One region of the Gordonia sp. Z-3 genome, then DNA from elsewhere that is predicted to be linked to it. Evidence: riboswitches for the same ligand, from Rfam matches in the RefSeq annotation. Region 1 holds a riboswitch; the other holds the start of a gene.

Region 1 (4,213 bases):
TAATCGGAGGTCATCGGTCATCAGGTGGGGGAGCCTCCGGCCGCGGCCTCCAACGGTAGATAGACCCGGTTGCCGTGCTCGGCGAACTCCGCCGACTTGGCGGCCATCTCCTCGGCGATCTTGCGGTCGATGTCCTCGGCGGTCACCAGGCCGTTCTGCTCGGCGTAGTCGCGCACATCCTGCGAGATGCGCATCGAGCAGAACTTCGGCCCGCACATCGAGCAGAAGTGCGCGGTCTTGGCCGGTTCGGCGGGCATCGTCTCGTCGTGATATTCGCGTGCGGTATCCGGATCGAGGGCCAAGTTGAACTGGTCGGTCCAGCGGAACTCGAAGCGCGCCTTGGACAGTGCGTCGTCACGCGCCTGCGCGCCCGGATGCCCCTTGGCGAGGTCGGCGCTGTGAGCGGCGATCTTGTAGGTGATCACACCGACCTTGACGTCATCGCGATTGGGTAGTCCCAGATGCTCTTTGGGCGTCACGTAGCACAGCATCGCGGTGCCGGCCTGCGCGATCATCGCGGCGCCGATGGCCGAGGTGATGTGGTCATAGGCAGGTGCGATGTCGGTGGCCAACGGTCCGAGCGTGTAGAACGGCGCCTCTTCGCACAACTCTTCTTCGAGTCGCACGTTCTCGGCGATCTTGTGCATCGGTACGTGGCCCGGTCCTTCGATCATCACCTGCACACCATGCGATTTGGCGATCGTGGTGAGTTCGCCAAGGGTGCGGAGCTCGGCGAACTGCGCCTCGTCGTTGGCGTCGGCGATCGAGCCGGGCCGCAGACCGTCACCCAGCGAGAAGGTGATGTCGTAGCGGGCGAAGATCTCGCAAAGCTCCTCGTAGTGGGTGTAGAGGAACGACTCCTGGTGATGCGCCAGACACCAGGCGGCCATGATGGATCCGCCGCGCGAGACGATGCCGGTGACCCGCCGGGCCGCGAGCGGCACATACCGCAGCAACACCCCGGCGTGCACGGTCATGTAGTCCACGCCCTGCTCGGCCTGCTCGATCACGGTGTCGCGGTAGATCTCCCACGTCAGCTTGGTGGGATCACCGTTGACCTTCTCCAGCGCCTGATAGATCGGCACCGTGCCAACCGGGACCGGGGAGTTGCGCATGATCCATTCGCGGGTCATGTGGATGTCGCGACCTGTGGACAGGTCCATGATGGTGTCGGCGCCCCATCGGGTGGCCCACACCATCTTCTCCACCTCCTCGGCGATCGAACTGGTGACTGCCGAATTTCCGATGTTGGCGTTGACCTTCACCGCGAACCGCTTGCCGATGATCATCGGTTCGGATTCGGGATGACGGTGATTGGCGGGGATCACCGCACGTCCTGCGGCGACCTCGGCACGCACGAGTTCCACCTCGACACCCTCACGTGCGGCGATGAAGCGCATCTCGTCGGTGACGATGCCGGCGCGTGCCCACGCCAGCTGCGTCGACGCCCCGTTCACTGGTTCGGGTCGGTGCCACGCATCGCGAGTCGGCGGCAATCCGTGCTCCACGTCGATGGTCGCGGTCACGTCGGTGTATGGACCGGACGTGTCGTAGACGTCGAGGTGCTCGCCGTTGGTCAGCTGGATGCGTCGCGCCGGAACCCGGAGATGATCGATCTCGCGGTAGTGCTTGCTGCTTCCCTCGATCGGCCCCTGGGTGACAGTCGAGACGGCAGTTTCGGATACACGTGTTCCCATGATGCGACTTCCTACGCCGGCATTACCCGGACAGGTTCAGGCGGTCGGCGACCGTCCCGTCGCCATCTCAGCCCCCGGTGATCGTGGGAGCCCCCGCGTGTTCAATTTGTCGATCGCGGCGTCCGCCGGGATCAGCACCACCCTACGACGTCGCGGTGCTCGGTGCGGGCCGGGGGCCGCGACCGACAACCTACGCCATCGTAGGGTAGCCTGTGACAGGGATCACATAGGGTCCTACGTCGGTGTCGGGAGGGGAGCCCCGCCGCCGGCGATCCGCCGCGTTCAGGAGGGATTGTGCAGAGGAAGCATCAGCATCGACCACCACAGTCTGCGCAGGCGATTCTGCAGCAGATCGCCCAGGTGGTCCACAATCCCGACCGCGACAGGTTCGAGCTGTGGGTGGCCGGCGACCTCGTCGGCGTGCTCGGGTACAGCACCGAGGTCAGCGAGGGAAAACCGACAATCACGATCCTGCACACCGTGCTCTACGACGAATACACCGGCCACGGTCTCGGCACCCGCCTGATGGTCGGGGCCATCGCGTATGTGCGTGACCAAGGAGCTCGGCTGAGGCCGGTCTGCTCGTTCACCAAGTCGTACCTCGATTCCCATCCGGGGATCGTGCCGCTGGCGCCGGCGTGAGCGCAGCCTAAGTTAGGCTACCCTGACGGAAGTTGCTGTCGAGGGAAGGCCGTGTCACATGGCGGAACAGACCAAGTCCAAGTCGCGCGGGTGGCAGGGCGCCGTCCTCAAGCTCATGGGTGCCGACGACTACGAGCTCACCGTGACCAGCAATGAACCGGTCACCGACGACTACATCCGGCTTGGCTTCACCGGTGGCGGCCTGCTCGCCGACCGCCCGGTCCACCCGACGATGTGGCTGCGCATCTGGTTCGAGAACAAGCACGGCAAGCTCCATCAGCGCGCCTACACCCTTGTCGATCCGGACCCGGCGACCGACTCGTTCTCCCTCGAGTTCGCCATCCACGACGGCGCAGCCACCCGGTGGGCGCAGTCGGCCCGGCCCGGCGACACCATCTCGTCGACCTTCATGGGGTCGAAGTTCGCCATCGGCGACCCGGCCCCCAAGGGCTGGCTGATCGCGGGCGACACCGCGGCGCTGCCGGCAATCAACTCGCTGCTCGACGCGATCTCCGCGTCGTCGAACCCGTCGGCGCCGGCGACGATCTGGTTCGAGTACGTGCACGAATCCGACACGTCGCTTCCGCTGCGACTGCGCGACCAGGACACCATCAACTGGATCAAGCGTGACGGCACGGCGCTGACCGATGCGGTCCGCGATGCCGCGTTCGACGCCACCGATCATCACGGGTTCGTCGCCCTGGACATGAAGTCCACACGCGCGGTGTCCGGGTTGTTCAAGAACGACTACAAGCTTGGCAAGGCCAACGTGAAGGCCCAGGCCTACTGGCGGGAGAACGGTCCGGCTTCCTGACGACGCCGAGGCGTGAGCCCGGTCACGGCTCCTGCAGCGACCGGACCAGCACCGCCTTGTCGATCTTCCCGACCGCGGTGACCGGCAGGGTGGGCACCACCACCAGGCGGTCGGGCAGTTTGAACGACGCGAGTCCACGTTCGGCGAGGAACGTGCGGACCTCAGGGAGCGTCAGTTCGCGTCCCCGCGGATGATCGTGCGACAGCACCACGGCGGCGCAGATCTTTTCACCCAACGACTCGTCGGCTAGGCCGACGACTGCGGCTGCACGGATCGACTCGTGGGCGAGCAGATTCTCCTCGACGTCATCGGCAGCGACGTTCTCACCGGCCCGCACGATGGTGTCCTTGATCCGGCCGGTCACCGCCAGATGGCCCGACGGCAGTCGGCGTACCCGGTCGCCGGACCGGTAGAAGCCCTCCGGGGTGAACGAGCGTGCATTGTGCTCGTCGGCGCGGTAGTAGCCGCGGATCGTGTACGGACCGCGTACCAGCAGTTCGCCGTCGGTGCCGTCGGGCACGTCGTCACCGTTCTCATCGACCACCCGCACCTCGTCGAACTCCGACATCGGTGCACCCTGCACCGCGTGCACCAACTCGCGGGGGTCGTCGAGGCGGGTGTAGCAGATGAGTCCCTCGGCCATCCCGAACACCTGCTGGACCACGTCGCCCAGTGCGGCATCGAGTGCGACGGCGTCGGGTTCGGCCAGCTTGGCGCCACCCACCTGCAGCAGTCGGAGACTGCTGATGTCGGCGGGTTCCCACTCGGTGGCCGCGCACCACACCTGGGCCAGCGCCGGGACGAGTGCGGTCACGGTGACCCGGTAGCGCTCGATCAGGTCGAAGGTGTTGTCCGGGCTGGGGTTGTCGGTGACGACGGTGTGCCCCCCAACCGTCATCACCCCGAGCATCCCGGGACAACACAGCGGGAAATTGTGGGCACCGGGCAGCGCCACCAAATACGTGTCGGCCGCAGTGAGTTCGGCCACCTCGGCGGAGCGGCGCGCGTTGTAGGCGTAGTCATTGTGGGTCCGCGCGATGAGTTTCGGCAGCCCGGTGGT
Region 2 (4,213 bases), on a different contig from region 1:
GGACGCCCGAGCCCAGAAGCGCTTCGGGATACGGCCGGCGCCGGCGGCATGACGCCCGGCGATCACCGCGTGCCTCATCGCCGTGGCCATTCGCTCCGGGTCATCAGCGCGCGTGACCGCGGAGGCGAGCAGGACTGCATCGCAACCGATTTCCATGGCGAGAGCGGCGTCGCTCGCAGTGCCGATACCCGCGTCGAGGACCACCGGCACCTGTGCATCTGCGACGATCATCTCGATGTTGTGCGGATTCGCGATACCCAATCCGGTACCGATCGGTGACCCGAGTGGCATCACGGCTGCGACACCGAGATCCTGCAGCCGCCCGGCAAGAACCGGATCGTCGTTGGTGTAGGCCAACACGGCGAAGCCATCGTCGACCAAGGCCCTCGCCGCGTCGATCAGTTCGATCGGGTCGGGTAGCAGGGTACGTTCATCGGACACCACTTCGAGTTTCACCCAATGGGTCTCGACGGCCTCACGGGCGAGCTGTGCGGTCAATACTGCTTCGGCCGTCGTATGGCAACCAGCAGTGTTGGGCAGGATCGCGATGTCGAGGCGGCGCAGCAACTCGATCATCCCGGTACGCGAGTCCGGACTCACACGCCGCAAGGCCACGGTGGTCAGCTCGGTGCCCGACGCCACCAGTGCCCGCTCGAGAACGGCCAGGTTGGAGATCCCACCGGTGCCCATGATGAGCCGAGAAGCGAACTCGCGGTCCGCGATCCGCAGACAGTCAGTGGCCTTCGCGTTCCCGTATAGCGCGGATTCGGCATTCGTATCCGTGGTCGGATCATTCCGCATCGCGCTACCCACCCTGCACCGCCGTGACGATTTCGACACCGGCACCCGCATGCAGGGCCGTGCTCCAGCTCCCCCGGGGAACAACCACGCCGTCGACTGCGACGGCGATACCTCGGTCCGGCAGACCCATACTCCTCAGCAGTTCCGCCACCGAGGCATCGGGCCGCAGGGTCATATCCTCTCCGTTGACGGTGACCGTCATCATCTGTTCACTCCTTGGTTGATGGCGTCGCTCGCGTTCGTGGCCCCGACAGTGCGCCGGCCTGCAGCGCCGCGGAGTACGTCGAGGACCACATGAGCCGTATAGGGCGCCAACAGGATTCCGTTGCGGCCGTGACCGGTGGCAACCAGCACCCGCTCATCGATGCGACGGATGATGGGGAGCCCGTCGACCGAACACGGACGCATGCCGGCACCGGCCTCGGCCAGCTCGTAGGTACGCAGACCGGGCATGAGGTCGACGGCGTCGGACAGCAGGTCCGTCACGCCGCCGACATCGGGGGCAAAGGCCGTCTCGTCGAACGGTTCGTACTGAGTGGCGCCGACAACGACGCCGTCCTGCCGCGGGACCAGATACACCGCCCGACCGTGCATCCGCGCTCGCACCACGTGCGTTGGCGGTGGCACCGACCACGTGGTCCGGCGGAGCCGAAGGATCTCTCCCTTGGCCGCATGCAACGACACCTCCGGCACCAGCGCGGACGTTCCCAATCCCGCGGCGACGAGGATGTCATCGGCGTCGGCCAGCTCGGCGAGATCACTGATCCGCCGCTCGATCACCTCACCACCGGCCGCCAGAAGCGCCTCCCGCAACGCGGCGAGCAATCGACGGTTGTCCACCGCGCCCTCACCGATGGCCAGATAGCCGCTGTGCAGCCGGGAGCTCACGGCCGATTCGAGTCGCCGTATCTCAGTCGGGCCCACCCGGCGCAGGTCGTCCTGGGCGCGCGGTCGGCGGGCCCAGACGAAGTCGGCGAGAGTATCGAGATGTTCGGCGTCGGCGGAGGACGCTGCGACGAACAGCGAGTCGGCGGCTGCCAGAACGCTGTGGCCGCCCAGACGGGACAGCAACTGCGGCCAGCGGCGCACCGACTCGGTGGACAATGCCAGCAGCTCGTCCTCCCCGGGATGCCCTTCACCCAGGGACCCGAGCATGCCCGCCGCCACCCATGCCGCCCGATGCTCGGCGCCGGCGTCAAACACCCGAACCCGCCAACCGGCGTCGGCAGCGGCCAACGCACAGGTCAAGCCGATGACACCGCCACCGATCACCGCCAGCAGGCCGGTGGCGGAGCCGGAATTGTCAGCAATCACGTCCGATCATCCTTCCTTCGCCGGCATTACCCGGATCAGGTCAAACGGTCAGCGGAGGATCGATCCGCACTCTCAGCCCGGCGCACCCCGGGCTCCCGTGTCGTTCCACCCCAGGCTACCGCCGTCGTTCTGGGCGTTGGCACGGCGGTGGCGACCCGGGGCCGCAGTCGTCTCGACTCCCACGGCTAGCGTGGCCACCGTGACCGACACCCGAAGCGCGCGGACCGCGCGGCTCGCCGACGCCCGCCTCTACCTGTGCACCGACGCCCGCCGGGAACGCGGAGATCTCGTCGACTTCGTGTCCGCTGCAGTCGCCGGCGGTGTCGACATCGTCCAGTTACGGGACAAGGGTTCGCCCGGCGAAGCGCAGTTCGGCACCCTCGAGGCCCGAGAGGAACTCGAGATCCTGGCACGTATGCGCGCCATCGCCCACCAGCACGGCGCGATGCTCGCGGTCAACGACCGCGCCGACATCGCCGCACTGTCACGCGCCGATGTCCTGCACGTCGGACAGGGCGACCTGCCCGCCAAGCTGGCCCGCCACATTGCCGGCGCCGACATCGCGATCGGCATCTCCACCCACGACGCAACACAGTTACGCGAAGCGGTCGACGACGACGACGTCGACTACTTCTGCGTCGGGCCGTGCTGGCCCACGCCGACCAAACCCGGCCGGTCCGCCCCCGGCCTGGGCCTCGTCCGTCAGGCAGCGGCGGTCGCGACCGAGAAGCCGTGGTTCGCCATCGGCGGCATCGACGCCGACCGGCTCACTGCGGTGACCGATGCCGGAGCCCGCCGGGCAGTGGTGGTCCGCGCGATCACCGCCGCCGACGATCCACGCACGGCCGCCACGCAGTTGCGTGGTGCGCTGTAGGACGTTGCGCCGACAACGCAGTTGCCGCGTCGCAACTGCGCGGTCTATCGTGGTCGCCATCATGTTGTGCATGCAGAACGCGCTCGTAACCCGCCGCAGCGGGGTCTGAATCTGACCGACCCCCCGCTGCGGGGTCGTTGCGCATCTGCCCGTCGGTCGCTCCTCGACCGGACAGGCGAATTCCATGCACACCATCCGACGCACAACACATCCACGCACCGATCCGTTCGCGGCTCGGTTCGGTCAGTCGCTGCCACGCGGCATGCGCGAGGAGGCGACCGGCCTGAGCTGGGAAGGCTTCCTCGCCGAGTACGCCCCGACCGGGGCGATCCGGCTGGGCACCTGGTCGACCCGACGGGACCGAGAAGACCTGGTCACCTGCCAGGCCACCATCGCCCACGCCGACAAGATCATGTCGTTACAGGCGACCGCCGCCGGCCCGATCGGGGCAATGACGTCGATGTTGCACGACATCGGGGCGCCGGTCCAGATCGCCGGACTCCATCAGCGCGAGGTCGCCGGGACCGTCATCACATTCCTGCTGTGCGAACACGACGACCGCCGATGCTGGGCGTACGGCACCGGCCAGACCGCCGACGAAGCCAACGTCCGCGCACTCATCGCCGGGGCCAACCGGCTCCGGCCGACGCAGTGACCGGCGGTGGCCCGATCCCAAAACTGGGCCCGACTGCAGAATTGGGCCCGATTCTCAGCTCCGCGGATCGAGAGCGTTGATGCGTTCCTGCAGCATCGGCCAAGCATTCTCGAAACCCGGATGCAACGGCAACTCGGAGATGTCGTCCTCGCGCACCCAGCGCAGCTCAGCGGACTCGAAGTTCGCCACGGTGTCCACCGGTTGATCAACCTCTGCGATCACCGTGGTGTACGTCCACCCGCTGGGCGCCTGGTGGGTGACGATCGCGGCAACCACCCGCAGCGCGCTGTCCCCGATACCGGCTTCCTCGTCGGCCTCGCGGATCGCCGTGTCGATCGCACTCTCATGAGAGTCGCGGGCACCTCCGGGCAAACCCCAGGTACCGCCCTGGTGCGACCACACCGCCCGGTGCTGGAGCAGGATCCCGGTGGACCCGTCGGACAGCGGCGCGCGCAGCAGCAGTCCTGCCGCACCATTGCGGCCCCAGTAGCGCGAACCGTCCGGATCGACCACCCAACCGTCGCCGTCTCCGCGCACTCTGCCTCCTGCTGCTCGTCGTCGCCCCGACT

What was found. Region 1 has a riboswitch for thiamine pyrophosphate ahead of thiC (phosphomethylpyrimidine synthase ThiC). Riboswitches for the same ligand answer to the same signal wherever they lie in the genome.
Region 2: it holds a riboswitch for thiamine pyrophosphate, as region 1 does, so the genes downstream of both, thiO (glycine oxidase ThiO) here and thiC (phosphomethylpyrimidine synthase ThiC) in region 1, are expected to answer to the same signal.

What each region holds. Positions count from the first base shown of each region.
Region 1 covers NZ_JAZARS010000011.1:149,338-153,550, forward strand. Annotated here, with positions in the region: gene thiD (bifunctional hydroxymethylpyrimidine kinase/phosphomethylpyrimidine kinase) at 1-21, opposite strand, end outside; gene thiC (phosphomethylpyrimidine synthase ThiC) at 21-1,697, opposite strand; TPP riboswitch at 1,689-1,804, opposite strand; gene VX037_RS14715 (GNAT family N-acetyltransferase) at 1,992-2,339, shown strand; gene VX037_RS14720 (siderophore-interacting protein) at 2,398-3,153, shown strand; gene VX037_RS14725 ((2,3-dihydroxybenzoyl)adenylate synthase) at 3,176-4,213, opposite strand, start outside.
Region 2 covers NZ_JAZARS010000024.1:21,167-25,379, reverse strand. Annotated here, with positions in the region: gene VX037_RS21770 (thiazole synthase) at 1-801, opposite strand, end outside; gene thiS (sulfur carrier protein ThiS) at 806-1,003, opposite strand; gene thiO (glycine oxidase ThiO) at 1,003-2,112, opposite strand; TPP riboswitch at 2,110-2,224, opposite strand; gene thiE (thiamine phosphate synthase) at 2,306-2,989, shown strand; gene VX037_RS21750 (hypothetical protein) at 3,174-3,644, shown strand; gene VX037_RS21745 (NUDIX hydrolase) at 3,699-4,181, opposite strand.